2 regions of the Duganella sp. GW821-FHT07F09 genome follow, and region 2 is predicted to be linked to the other one. Evidence: riboswitches for the same ligand, from Rfam matches in the RefSeq annotation. Region 2 holds a riboswitch; the other holds the start of a gene.
The links. Region 2 has a riboswitch for glycine ahead of AC07P1_RS10025 (D-amino acid dehydrogenase). Riboswitches for the same ligand answer to the same signal wherever they lie in the genome.
Positions count from the first base shown of each region.

Region 1: another riboswitch for glycine. It lies ahead of gcvT (glycine cleavage system aminomethyltransferase GcvT); the one in region 2 lies ahead of AC07P1_RS10025 (D-amino acid dehydrogenase).

Region 1 is NZ_JBWKQJ010000015.1:31,466-38,682, reverse strand. It holds gene AC07P1_RS29725 (methyl-accepting chemotaxis protein) at 1-612, shown strand, start outside; gene AC07P1_RS29720 (hypothetical protein) at 783-977, shown strand; gene AC07P1_RS29715 (ATP-dependent Clp protease proteolytic subunit) at 1,084-1,644, opposite strand; glycine riboswitch at 1,784-1,881, shown strand; glycine riboswitch at 1,926-2,048, shown strand; gene gcvT (glycine cleavage system aminomethyltransferase GcvT) at 2,124-3,251, shown strand; gene gcvH (glycine cleavage system protein GcvH) at 3,298-3,678, shown strand; gene gcvP (aminomethyl-transferring glycine dehydrogenase) at 3,800-6,694, shown strand; gene AC07P1_RS29695 (methyl-accepting chemotaxis protein) at 6,805-7,217, opposite strand, start outside.
Region 2 is NZ_JBWKQJ010000003.1:340,223-347,439, forward strand. It holds gene AC07P1_RS10005 (3-oxoacyl-ACP reductase) at 1-1,314, shown strand, start outside; gene AC07P1_RS10010 (ankyrin repeat domain-containing protein) at 1,342-1,875, opposite strand; gene AC07P1_RS10015 (lipid-binding SYLF domain-containing protein) at 2,137-2,964, shown strand; gene AC07P1_RS10020 (flavodoxin family protein) at 2,999-3,526, opposite strand; glycine riboswitch at 3,758-3,857, shown strand; glycine riboswitch at 3,858-3,971, shown strand; gene AC07P1_RS10025 (D-amino acid dehydrogenase) at 4,021-5,280, shown strand; gene AC07P1_RS10030 (DUF1801 domain-containing protein) at 5,288-5,716, opposite strand; gene AC07P1_RS10035 (IclR family transcriptional regulator domain-containing protein) at 5,788-6,570, opposite strand; gene AC07P1_RS10040 (4-hydroxyphenylpyruvate dioxygenase) at 6,697-7,217, shown strand, end outside.

The sequences.
Region 1 (7,217 bases), on a different contig from region 2:
TCGGTCGACAAGGTCGTGCGCGGCACGCAACTGGCCGACCAGGCGCGCCTGACAATGGACGAGGTGGTGGGCAGCGTCCAGCGGGTAACCGGACTGATCGGAGAAATCGCCGACGCCAGCGCCGAGCAGACCGCCGGCCTGGAGCAGGTCAATCAGGCGATCGCGGCGATGGATCAGGCGACCCAGCAAAACGCCGCGCTGGTCGAGCAGGCGGCGGCGGCCGCGTCGTCGATGCGCGATGAAACAGGCAAGCTGAACGAGGCGATCGGCGCGTTCGCCGTACACGACGGCGCGTACCGCGACGCAGGAACGCAGCCTTCGTTGGGCGCCGCCGCCGGCATGACGGGCGCGGCGAATATCCCGGGCGACCAGGAAATGCCGCCCTTGCCGTCCAGCACCCGGCGCGATCGGATCAAGCCGGCGCTGCCGTCGCCGGACCGGCGCGGGGACGCCCCACGCCGCCCGAGCGCCAATACCGGCCCGGCCAACAGCGCCAATGCAGGCGCCGAGGCGCGCGCCAAGACCAGCCAGGCCGGCCGCGCCGGCTCCACAAGCGGGCTCGGCAAAGCATCCGGCAAACTCAGCAATGAAGTGGAGTGGGAAGAGTTTTAAGGTCGAGTGCGAGGCATGCTCCTACAGTGCCCCAAGACGCACTCCGATAGCAAGTGCCTGAGCGAAAACGCATCATTGCCCTACCAGAAACGCGTACCGTCGCCAGTCCTTCCAGTAGGCACGGCGCGCTTTTGGCGAGTACGTTCTTTCACTTTCACAAAGGAATTAAAATGAACTCGAATCAAAAAGGCGGCAGCAGCAAGCAAGGCTCCAATCAGGGCAGCAGCAAGCAATCGGGCGACCAGGGTTCTTCCAGCGGCTCGCGCTCCGGCACCCAGGGCGGCACACATGAGCAACATGTGGAAGCCGGCCGGCAAAGCCACAAAAATGACGGCAACAAACAGACGGGCAACAAAAACCGCTAATCAGGCTGCACCATAATTAGCGGCATCGGCGGCGCCTCCCTGGCGCCGCTCCGTTTTCGGCTTGCGATCCGGGCTTGCAATCCGAACTTGCAATCCGAACTTGCACTCAAATATTGGCCACGCGCTGTCCGCGCGGCGGCACGAAGTCCTTCACCGCGTTGACCATTCCCACCGCCACACCCTCGGCCGCCGTCAGGTGCAGGTCGGAATACGCATGCGTCCGCCAGTGCTCCTCGGTCAGCTGCACATGGTCGCGCAGGATCTGCTCGGTGCGGGCGTCGTCGGCCTGCAAGCCTTCGACGATGATGCGCAGCGCGTCCGGCCGGGCGCCGTGGGGGGCGCTGGCGTGCGATTTATGCACCATGAAACGCGCCGTGTCGCTGGCATAACGCTCCTCGCCGGACAGGAACAGGATCACCGCGATCGACGCCACGGCGCCGGCGTTGTAGGTGACGATCTTGATCGGCAGCTTGCTCAGGTAGTTGTACAGGCAGATGCCGTCGCTGACATAGCCGCCGTTGGACTGGATCAGGATATGGGCGGTGGTGATGCGGTCCTCCGTCATATCGGCAACGGCGTCGAAGACACGGCGCACCATGTCACTATTGACGTCGCCAGACAGGGTGAACCACGCGTGGCCCTCGTAGGAATTTTGATCTTGGCTCATGGGTGGGCTCTCGAATAGGTGTGATTTATTCTAGCAAATAGTTGTTTATATGGCGTTTTTATTGTTCGCCATTCGTGCGCGGCCCTGATTCGGCCTTGCCCGCAAGATTGACATTCAAGCCCTTCTGACATATATTCCCGAGTCTTGATCGGGAGAGGGTTGCGGGCCAATTGGCCAACGCGGCCGCCGAAGGGGCACTACCCAAAAACTCTCAGGCAAAAGGACCGATCAAGGGACCAACGCGGCCGCCGTTTGATTTTTGATCACGGCGGGATGCCAACTGGTCCAACTCTGGAGAGCGGCCGCGGCATACGCCGGCGGCCCACCGAAGGGGCGCACGGGAACCGAGTCCGGCTGGATGGCTCGCCCGTAATCTCTCAGGTACCAAGGACAGAGGGGTCTGCGATCATTGCGGAAACAGCTTTTTAGCCGTTCCTTGTATGTTCTGTTAACCCCTTTTCGATTTGGACCGAGGAATCATGACGCTCAAAGCCACCCCACTCAATAACGCACACCGCGCCGCCGGCGCCAAGATGGTCGATTTCGGCGGTTGGGACATGCCCGTCAACTACGGATCGCAGATCGAAGAACACAACGCCGTGCGCACCGACGTCGGCATGTTCGACGTCGCCCACATGTGCGTGGTCGACATCAAGGGTGCCGACGTGCGCGCCTTCCTGCGCGGCCTGCTGGCCAACAACGTCGACAAGCTGCAGGTGTCGGGCAAGGCGCTGTACTCGTGCATGCTCAACCCGCAGGGCTTCGTCATCGACGACTTGATCGTCTACTTCATCGACGAAAGCTGGTTCCGCCTGGTCGTCAACGCCGGCACCGCCGAAAAAGACGTGGCCTGGATGCAGGCGCAGAACACCGCCACCAACGGCGGCGTGACGATCACCCAGCGCAGGGATGGCGACCGCGCTAGCGCCATGGCGCTGATCGCCGTGCAAGGACCGAACGCCCGCGCCAAGGTGTGGGAAGTCATTCCAGAATCGAAGGCCGGCACCGCCGACATGAAACCGTTCAACGTCGCCTTCGCGCACAGCGCCGCCTTCGGCGAGGCGATGATCGCCCGCACCGGCTACACCGGCGAAGACGGCTTCGAGATCGGCGTCGCCGCCGACCAGGCCGAGAAGCTGTGGAACGCGCTGGCCGCCGCCGGCGTCAAGCCCGCCGGCCTGGGGGCGCGCGACACGCTGCGCCTGGAAGCGGGCATGAACCTGTACGGCCAGGACATGGACGAAACCGTCAACCCGCTCGACGCCGGCCTGGCCTGGACCATCGACCTGGTGTCGGAGCGCGATTTCATCGGCAAGGCGGCCTTGCAGGCGATGGGCCAGAACGCCCAGTTCGTCGGCCTGATCCTGCGCGAAAAAGGCGGCGTGCTGCGCGCCCACCAGAAAGTCATCGTGGCCGGCACCGACGCCGTCGGCGAGATCACCAGCGGCACCTTCAGCCCGACCATGCAGCAGGCCATCGCGCTGGCGCGCGTACCCAACGGCGTGGCCGCCGGCGACACCGTGCACGTGGAGATCCGCGACAAGAAGCTGGCCGCCTCGGTGGTCAAGCTGCCTTTCGTCCGTAACGGTAAAATCCTTGCTGTTTGATTGTTTTAGCCACCCGAATTAGCCCCCCTACCCTCTGGAGCCTTACATGAATATTCCTGCAGACCTGAAGTACACCGAATCCCACGAATGGGTACGCGCCGAGGCTGACGGCACCGTCACCGTCGGCATCACCGAGTACGCGCAAGACGCGCTGGGCGACATCGTCTTCGTCGAACTGCCGAAGGTCGGCAAGAGCTACACCGCCGGCGACGACGCCGCCGTGGTGGAATCGGTCAAGGCGGCCAGCGACATCTACGCGCCGGTGTCGGGCGAAGTCATCGCCGTCAACGAAGACGTGGCCAGCGCCCCGGAATCGATCAACACCGACGCCTACGCCGCCTGGCTGTTCAAGATCAAGCCGGCCGACGCCAGCGCCATCGACGGCCTGCTGGACGCCGCCGCCTACGGCAAGACCACCGAAGCGTAATAACGGTTCGACAGGGGCCGGCCTGGCGCCGGCCCCGCGCTAGTTTGCCTGCTTGCTCGTTTTGCCTCCCTTGCCCGCGCGCCGCGCCGGCACTTCGCATCTCTTTTGGCCCTGACAAATCATGACCCGCTCCAGCCTGACCCAACTCGAAGCCCGCGACGCCTTCATCGCACGCCATATCGGCCCCGACGCCGCAGAACAGGAAGCCATGCTGGCGGTCCTGGGCTACGCCTCGCGCGCCGCCCTGATCGACACCATCGTCCCTGCCAACATCCGCAACAAGGCCACCTTGCCGCTGGGCGCGTACACGCAGCCGATGCCGGAGCAGGAAGCGCTGAACAAGCTGAAAAAAATCGCCGGCAAGAACAAGGTCCTGAAGTCGATGATCGGCCAGGGCTACTACAACACGCTGACTCCGGGCGTGGTGCTGCGTAACATCTTCGAAAACCCGGCCTGGTACACCGCGTACACGCCGTATCAGCCGGAGATCTCGCAAGGCCGCCTGGAAGCGATCCTGAACTTCCAGCAGACCGTCACCGACCTGACCGGCATGGGCATCGCCAACGCCTCGATGCTCGACGAGGGCACCGCCGCCGCCGAAGCGATGACGCTGATCCAGCGCGTGGGCAAGTCCAAGTCGAACGTGTTCTACGTCGCCGATGACGTGCTGCCGCAAACGCGCGAAGTGGTCGAGACCCGCGCCAAGCCGCTGGGCATCGAAGTCAAGGGCTTCCACCCGGCCGAACTGTCCGGCATCGGCGACGCGTTCGGCGTGTTGCTGCAATACCCCGGCGTCAACGGCGTGGTGCGCGACTACAAGGCCGGCGTCGAGGCGGTCAAGGCCAAGGGCACGATGGTGGTCGTCGCCGCCGACCTGCTGGCGCTGACCATGCTCACGCCACCGGGCGAATGGGGCGCGGACGTCGTCGTCGGCAACAGCCAGCGCTTCGGCGTGCCGCTGGGATTCGGCGGCCCGCACGCCGGTTACCTGTCGACCCGCGACGAATTCAAACGCAGCATGTCCGGCCGCCTGGTCGGCGTCACCATCGACGCACAAGGCAACAAGGCCTACCGCCTGGCGCTGCAAACCCGCGAGCAGCACATCCGCCGCGAAAAAGCCACCTCCAACATCTGCACCGCGCAGGTGCTGCTGGCGGTGATGGCGTCGATGTACGCCGTCTACCACGGCCCGAAAGGCCTGCTGCAGATCGCCCGGCGCGTGCACCGCTACACCGGCGTGCTGGCGTCCAACCTGAAGACGCTCGGCTACACCGTCACCAACGACACCTTCTTCGACACGCTGACCGTCGCCGTCCCCAACGCCGAGCAGCTGCACGCGTCGGCCCACTCGCACGGCGTCAACCTGCGCGTGATCGACGCCTCGCACGTCGGCGTCTCGCTCGACGAGACCACCACGCGCGAAGACATCGCCCTGCTGTGGACCGTGTTCGCCCATCCGGTCGGCGGCCCGGCCCACGGCCCGGCCTTCGACACCGTCGAAGCGGCCGTCGCCGAATCGTTCCCGGCGTCGCTGGCCCGTTCGAGCGCCTACCTGACGCACCCGGTGTTCAACCGCTACCACTCCGAAACCGAGATGCTGCGCTACCTGCGCAGCCTGGCGGACAAGGACCTGGCGCTGGACCGCACCATGATCCCGCTGGGTTCGTGCACCATGAAGCTGAACGCGACGTCCGAGATGATCCCGGTCACCTGGCCCGAGTTCTCCAACATCCACCCGTTCGCGCCGGACAGCCAGACCATCGGCTACCGCGAAATGATCGCGCAGCTGGAAGAGATGCTGTGTGCGGTGACCGGCTATGCCGCCATCTCGCTGCAACCCAACGCCGGCTCGCAGGGCGAATACGCCGGCCTGCTGGTGATCCAGGCCTACCACCAGTCGCGTGGCGAAGGCCATCGCAACATCTGCCTGATCCCGTCGTCGGCGCACGGCACCAACCCGGCATCGGCCAACATGGTCGGCATGCAGGTGGTGGTCACCGCCTGCGACGCCAACGGCAACGTCGACCTGGCCGATTTGAAGGCCAAGGCCGAACTGCACTCGAAGAACCTGGCCGCCGTCATGGTGACCTACCCTTCGACCCACGGCGTGTTCGAGGAAGGCATCCAGGAGCTGTGCGAGATCATCCATTCGCACGGCGGCCAGGTCTACATCGACGGCGCCAACATGAATGCGCTGGTCGGCGTGGCCGCCCCGGGCGCGTTCGGCGGCGACGTCTCGCACCTGAACCTGCACAAGACCTTCTGCATTCCGCACGGCGGCGGCGGTCCGGGTGTCGGCCCGATCGGTGTCGGCGCCCACCTGGCCAAGTTCCTGCCGAACCAGCGTTCGAACGGCTATATCCGCGACAACGCCGGCATCGGCGCGGTCAGCGCAGCGCCATACGGCTCGGCCAGCATCCTGCCGATTTCGTGGATGTACATCGCGATGATGGGCGCCGAAGGCCTGACCGCCGCGACCGAAACCGCGATCCTGAGCGCCAACTACATCGCGCGCCGCCTGTCGCCGCACTACCCGGTGCTGTACTCGGGCCACGACGGCCTGGTGGCGCACGAGTGCATCATCGACCTGCGCCAGCTGCAGGACGCGACCGGCATCAGCAACGAGGACGTCGCCAAGCGCCTGATGGACTTCGGCTTCCACGCGCCGACCATGAGCTTCCCGGTGCCCGGCACCTTGATGATCGAGCCGACCGAGAGCGAATCGAAGGCCGAGATGGACCGCTTCATCGACGCCATGATCGCCATCCGCGGCGAGATCGCCAAAGTGGAGAGCGGCGAATTCGACAAGCTGGATAATCCGTTGAAGTTCGCGCCGCACACCGCCGAGGTGCTGACCGCCGACAAGTGGGAGCATAAGTACAGCCGCGAAGTGGCGGCCTATCCGGTGCCGTCGCTGCGCAAGCAGAAGTACTGGCCGCCGGTCGGCCGCGCCGACAACGTCTACGGCGACCGCAACCTGTTCTGCGGCTGCGCGCCGATGAGCGACTACGAGTAATTGACGGCACGCGCACCGGCCGGGAGCGCGTGCACGAAGATGAAACACGTAGGGCGGATTAGCGCGCAGCGCGTAATCCGCCGTGAGCCGCCACCGGCCTGTGAGTGCGCTCAATTCCTAATCGACGCCAGCCGCAGGCGCACTACCCGCGGCGAGCCCGGTTGCTGGGGGACGTTCGGCTCCTGCCCTTCCTCCAGCTTGAACATCGCCACCGCCTCCGACAGATTGAGCGCCTGCCGCTGCAAGCCCGTGGAAGCCGCCGCCGCCTGGCGCACCAGCGCCAGATTCTGCTGCGTCACCTGGTCCATCTCGAGGATCGCCATGTGCGCGCCCTGCAAGCCCTGGGCCTGTTCGGCGCTGGCCTCGCTGATCTGGCCGATGATGTCGCCCACCTGCTGCACCGAGGCCACGATCTCCGCCATGCTGTCGCCGGCCTCCTCCACCGAGCGCGCGCCGCCCTCGATTTCGGCCACCGACTCCGCGATCAAGGCCTTGATCTCGTGCGCCGCCGTCGCCGAGCGCT
Region 2 (7,217 bases):
GGCGCCATCGCCAAGGCGATCGGCCTGCCGAATCCCGTGCCGCTGTCGCGCGAGGCGGGTCCTTATGTGGAGCGGCCGTTCGATGGCAAGCGCGTGCTGTTGTGCCGTACCGCCGGCGGCTATGCGGCCGACGCCATGGCGGCGGCCTTGGCGCGCGCCGGCGCGGCAACACTGGACGCACCGCCCGCCAACTCCGGGCCGCTCGATATCGTCGCGATGGACGCGACCGGCTGCGTGATGCCGCAGGATTATCGAGCGTTGTACGACGGCTTGCATCCCGTCGTGCGGCGGCTGGTCCGCAATGGCCGGGTGCTGGTGCTGGCGGCCGATCCCGGCGCGGCGGCCACGCCCGTCGCGGCCGCCGTTGCGCGTGGTGTCGAGGGATTCGTGCGGTCGCTGGCGAAGGAGATCGGCGCGAAGGGCATCACTGTCAATCTCGGCTATGTGGCCCGCGACGCGCTCGATCGGCTCGATGGCCCGTTGCGGTTCTTCTGCGGCGCCCGCGCCACCTATGTGACCGGTCAGGCTTTTCACCTCGCCGGCAGCGTCGCCGCGCCCGCCGGCATGCCCTCGACGCAGGTCTTGTCCGGTAAGGTCGCGCTGGTGACGGGTGCCGCCAGGGGCATCGGACTGGCCGTGGTGGAGCGGCTGGCGCAGGAGGGCGCCACCGTGGTCGCGCTCGACGTGCCGGGCGCGGCGGACGATTTGCACAAGGCCTGCGACCGCTACGCCGCCGTTCCCTTCCTCGCCGATATCGCGGCGCCGGACACTGCGGAGCGCCTTGCCGGTTTCCTGCTCGAACGCTTCGGTGGCGTCGACATCGTGGTCCACAACGCCGGCATCACGCGCGACCGCACGCTGGCCAATATGCAGGAACATTTCTGGGATCTGGTGGTGCAGGTCAACCTGGCCGCCGTGATGGCGATAGACCAGCAATTCCTTGAGCGCGGCGTGCTGCGGGACGAGGGCCGCATCGTTTGCCTGTCGTCGGTCAGCGGCGTGGCGGGAAACTTCGGGCAGACCAACTACGCGGCGTCGAAGGCCGCGCTGATCGGTTATGTCACGGCGCAGGCGCCTTTGCTGGCGCCGCGCGGCATCTGCATCAACGCCGTGGCCCCGGGCTTTATCGACACGCCGATGACCGACGCCATGCCCATGGTCGTGCGGGAGATCGGCCGGCGCCTGAATTCCGTCAAGCAGAGCGGTCAACCGCGCGACGTCGCCGAACTGATCACCTTCCTTGCCACCCCGGGCGCGTTCGGCATCACCGGCGCGACGCTGCGCGTTTGCGGGCAGGGCCTGATCGGGGCGTGACGCCGAGCGCGGGAATCGGGACGTGGCTTACGGGTTTTTTGCAGCCAGCAGGGCGGCGGTGTCCTTCGCCCCCATCGTCTGCGCCAGCGAGATCGCCGTCATGCCCCGGCTGTCGACCGCGTCGACGGCCGCGCCGCGTTCGATCAACAGATTGAGGATATCGGTGCGGTTGAACATGGCCGCCATCATCAGCGGCGTCTTGCCGTCCGGGCTGGCGCCTTCGATATCCGCGCCATGGGCCAGCAGCAGTTCGGCGATGTCCAGGTAGCCTTTGTAGGCGACGCCGGCCAGCGGCGTCTGTCCCTGATCGTTGGGCACGTTCGGATCGGCGCCCGCTTCGAGCAGCACGCGCGCCGTGTCCAGGTGGCCGTGATAGCACGCCAGCATGATCAGGCTGTCGCCTTTTTCGTTGCGGAAGCCGACGGGCAGGCCCTTGGCCACCATCCCGGCCAGGCGCTCCGCATCGCCGGCGCGCACCAGCGTGAAGACGCCGCGTATGAATTCCAGGGTTTCGGCGTCCATCGCCGGGGCGGGCGTTGCCGCCTTTTCATTCTCTGCCATGTCTCGCCTTCATCAAGTTATTTCGGGGTAACGATAAGTATGCCTGAGTTCAATTTTAAGCGATGTACGCTGTCGCACCCGCAAGGCAGAGTCGCGCGCATAGCAGACTCAAGACCTGATGCTCTTGCGCGGGCGCAGGTGCGGGTCGGTTTTTTCGCACACTTTGTGTGAGATCAAAGGCGTTGCCGGACCTCCGGCGCTAGCATGATTTGGGTACGCACCTGCGTACGAGATTGTATGGAGCGCACAAAGGGGGAAACTATGACGATCAAGCGTAAAAAGCAGGCGGCAGCGCTTGCATGGGTGGCCGCGACGTTGCTGTCCGGCGCGGCGGTGGCCCAGTCTGGAAGCGGGCAGAGCGACCAAAGCGGCACCAGCGGCCAAAGCGGACAAACCGGATCGAGCGGACAGGGTGGCTCGGCAAGCCAGACTGGTGAGAGCGCCCGGAGCGGGCGTAGTGACACGGGCAATCTCGGCGCCAAGCCCGCCCAGCGGGCATCGCAACGCGTCAGCGACGCGCTGTCGGTGGTGCGCCGGCTGGAAGCGGAGCCGCGCATGAAACAATTGCTGCAACAGGCAAAAGGCGTGCTGATTGTCCCGTCGTATGGACGGGCGGCGCTGGGCGTGGGCGCCCATGGCGGTGCCGGCCTGCTGCTGCTTAAACGGTCGGACGGCACTTGGAGCGGGCCGGCGTTCTACGACCTCGGCGGCTTGACGGTCGGCCTTCAGGCCGGCGCGGAAGGCGGGCCGCTCGCGCTGGTTCTCAACAATGAGAAGGCGGTCAACGAGTTTATGAAGAAAAACAATCTTGCCCTGAGCGCCGATGCCGGCCTTACCGTGCTGAACTGGAGCCGGCTGGCGCAGGGAACGGCGGGCACCGGCGATGTCGTGGCCTGGAGCGGGACCAAGGGCTTGTTCGGCGACGTGGCGACGGTGGGTATCAATGATATCCGCTTCAACCAAAGCCTGACCAATGCCTATTACGGCCGGACGTTGTCGCCAAGGGAGATCGCGGCGGGCACCGTCAGCAACCCGCAGGCCGAGCCGTTGCAGCAGGCGCTGGGCCAGGCGGCGACCATCGCCCGTTGATGCCAGGGGCGCCGCCCCTCCGCCCCGCCACGGTCTACACCGGGTGTGTCAGCGGGGCGGACGGCGCCGACTCTTCATGGTCCCGCTGGACGATCGCGAGTTCGCTGGCGAAATCGGCCAGCGCTTGCTGGTAGTGTCCCGACAGCACGTCGCTCTGGCGCAGGCACAGGCTGGCGATGGGCAGTGTGTTGCACATTTCCGCCATCGACGTCAGCACGTCCTGGCCGTCGCCGCTCCCGGCCGTGCAGAACAGCCCGATGCGGCGGAAATGCTCGCGCTGCCGCAGGATGTAGCTGCGCATCGGCGCGCTCATTTGTCCGGCCCAGACCGGCGTGCCGAGCAAAATGAACGGATAGTCGGCAGGGCGGCGTTGCGCCGGGGCTATCTCGCCCGGCAGCTTGCGCCAGCCTTGCCACGCCGACCGCAGGAAGCCGGCGGCGCCGTCGCGCGGACGTAAATCCTGCAGTCGCTCGATGTCGGCACCGCAGGCCTGGGCCAGCGTGTTGGCCACTTTGGCCGTCACGCCGGTGCGAGAGTAGTACACGATGAGGCAAAGTTTCATGGCAGCTCCTTTCAGCGCAAGGCGGCCGGCGTGCCGGGTCTTCGCTGGTTTGACCGACAAGGGACGTCACGGTTCCCCGCCGCGACGATTGTCTGCCGTCCGTCGCCGCCGGTGCTGTGCCGGGTCAAGCTTATGGCGGCTAGATGATTGCCACCATGCCATCCGCAAATCCAACGGGGATAGTAAAGCCGCAATTTTTCGGGTAAGCTAGGCGCGTTGTGGCCAAAAACCACCGCCGTATCGGGAGAGACTGTTCCAGCCCAGGCTGACGAACGGCGCCGAAGGAGCAACCGCCCCGGAAACTCTCAGGCAAAAGGACCGATACAGCACTTTAAACTCTGAAGAGCGGCAGGACTCGGACGTCGTCCCCCCGCACCGAAGGAGCAAGCGCTGCCGCCATCGCGGCCCGGCGTGAATCTCTCAGGTCCAGAACAGAGGGGGTGTCTTTGCGCATGTGCGCCGAGACCATCCCCTTTGACGGTCTGGAGTCCTTCATGAAAACCATAGCAATCATTGGCGGCGGCATCACCGGCGTCACCACCGCCTACGCCCTCGCCAAACGCGGCTTCTCCGTCACCCTGCTGGAACGCCACCGCTACGCGGCGATGGAAACCTCGTTCGCCAACGGCGGCCAGCTGTCCGCCTCCAATGCGGAAGTATGGAATCACCGTTCCACCATCGCCAAGGGACTGAAGTGGATGTTGCGGAACGACGCGCCGCTGCTGGTCAATCCCAAGCCGAGCTGGCACAAGTTGTCGTGGTTCGCCGAATTCATCGCCGCCATGCCGCACTACCGCGACAACACCGTCGCCACCGCGCGGCTGGCGCTGGCCGCGCGCGAGCACCTGTTCCAGTGGGCCAGGGACGAGGACATCGCCTTCGACCTCAAGCGGGAAGGCATCCTGCACATCTACCGCGACCGCGCGGGATTCGAGCACGCCGCCGGGGTATCGAAGCTGCTGTCGCAGGGAGGCCTGTCGCGCCGCGCCGTCACACCGGAGGAGATGCGCGCCATCGAACCGACCCTGCGCGGCGACTATTACGGCGGCCACTACACCGTCAGCGACAGCACCGGCGACATCCACAAGTTCACCACCGGGCTGGCGCGGGCGGCGCAACGGCTGGGCGCCGAATTGCGCTTCGGCCAGCACGTCACGGCAATGCGGGCCGGCATGGACGGCGTGGACATCACCGTCGAGGAGGATGGTTTCAGCGCCACCAGCCGCTACGACGCGGTGGTCGTCTGCGCCGGCACCGCCAGCCGCGCCATGGCGGCCATGCTGGGCGACCGCGTCAACGTCTATCCGGTCAAGGGTTATTCGATCACGGTCCACCTGAACGACGCCGCCAGCCGGGCGGCCGCGCCGACGGTCAGCCTGCTCGACGACGAGACCAAGCTGGTGACCAGCCGCCTCGGGGACGACCGCTTCCGCGTGGCCGGCACGGCCGAATTCAACGGTTTTAACCGCGATATCCGCGCCGACCGCATCGCGCCGTTGGTGAATTGGGTCCAGCAGTGCTTCCCCGGGGTGAGCACGCGCAGCGTGACGCCATGGGCCGGACTGCGGCCGATGATGCCCAACCTGATGCCGCGCGTGGGGCGCGGCAAGGCGCCGACGGTGTTCTATAACACCGGCCACGGGCACCTGGGCTGGACGCTGTCGGCGGCGACGGCCGACATCATCGCCGATACCATTTGCGTTGCATCTGGCCGGGAGGGCAGCCGGCCCGCGCGGGTCGCGCAAGTGGCCTGACGGGTTTTTACATCCGCTCGCCGGGCAGCAGGCTGGCTTGCCGCACCCACTCGGCGAATTGCGCTTCGTCGAGTGGGTCGTTCTCACGCAGGTCGAGATGGCGCACACCGGCGGTTTTGGACGCCCCCGGCGGGAGCGGATCGAGAAAGCCGCCGTTGAAGAAGGTGACTTTGACATACTTGGTAAAACAATGAAAACCCAGGAACCAGCCTTGGTCGGCGATCCCGTATAGCGGGGTGTTCCATTTGACCGCCTTGTTCACGCCGGGTATGGTGTGGGCGATGATCTCGTCCAGACGTCGTCCAAGGTCGCTTTTCCAGCCCGGCATCGCCGCGATGTAGGCCTGCACCGGCGCGTCGCCGTAAGCTTTGGGGATTTGCGGATTGCCGCCCGATAGCAGGACCGGCACGGCTTTGGTATCTGGTTTTGTCGCCATGGCGTTAGCTCCACCGATAGAAGTGTGAGCAGCCCAGGATACGCGATTTTCACGCACCGGCGGCGCCGCGATCACACCCACAACATCAATGTATTGGCCGTGGCCTGCAGCGCCGGCACGCAGCGCGCGCTCGCCTCGGCCCGCGATGAACTGGCCGTCATCATCGACACGCTGAGCGCTCCGATCAGATTTCCGCGCCGGCTCTTGACCGGCACGGAGATGCCGCGAAAACCGATCTCGTACTGGTTTTCGGTGACAGCGAAGCCGCTCTCGCGGATCGCCACCAGTTCCTCGAACAGCTGCCGCTTGTCCGTCACGGTCAGGTGCGTGTAGGCGATCGGCTCCACCCGCGCCAGATAGGCGTGCAGCGCCTCGTCCGGCATGGCCGACAGCAGCACGCGTCCGGCCGTCGACGCATAGGCGGGCAGGCGCGTGCCCGGTTCGAAGCCGCTGGTGAGCTGGCGCGGCGCGTTCACGCGGCTCACGTACACCACATCATCCCCCTCAAGCACCGAATAATTGGTCGACTCCTGCAGCTCCGACGTGAGCTTTTGCAGATAGGGCAGGATGGCGCGCGGCAGGCGCGCTGAATCCAGATAGGAGCGGCCCAAAGTCAGCACCTTGGGCGTGAGCCAGAAGGTTTTGCCGTCCGTGGCGGCCATGCCGGTGTGGACCAGCGTGAGCAAATAACGCCGCGCGGCGCTGCGGCTGATCGCCACCTTCTCCGCCAGCTCGGTGGCGGTCAGGCGCGCGGTATCGTCGTTGAAGGCGGTGATGACGTTGAGGCCCGTGATCAATCCATCGATCAGGTCGCGCTCGGCGACATGCACATCCAGTAGCTGCGGCTTTTTCATGTTTTGTGCGCTAATCGCGCAAGTGGGGCGATTGGCGCAGTATAGCCGGTTTTCACGGGTTTTTTTGCGGCGCGGTGCTTCCTATACTGGCCTGACCTTAAGCACAAAAACGCGGGAGACCCTCACATGATCATCAAGGAACAGCTGCCGGAACCGAATAATCCGCTCGGTATCGCCGGCATTGAATTCATCGAATATGCCACCTCGCAGCCGCTGGCGCTGGGTGCGCTGCTCGAGCAGATGGGCTTCAGCGCGACCGCCCGCCATCGCTCGCGCGAAGTGACGCTGTACCGCCAGGGCGGCATGAACGTGATCGTCAACGCCGATCCGCGTGCGCTGCCGCAGGGGGAGGAGGGGCCGCAAGCGACCGTGATCAGCGCCATCGCGCTGCGCGTGCGCGACGCCGACGCGGCCTACCGGCACGCCATCGACATGGGCGCCTGGGCCATCCAGACCCGCGCCGGGGCGATGGAACTGAACATCCCGGGCGTGCACGGCGCCGGCGATTCCATCCTCTATTTTGTCGACCGCTACGCGGACTTCTCGATCTACGACGTCGATTTCAAGCTCATCCCCAATGTGCCGGCACGGCCGGAGGCTGTCGCGGGTCTGTACTTCTTCGGTGTGGTGCAAGCCATCGGCGAGGG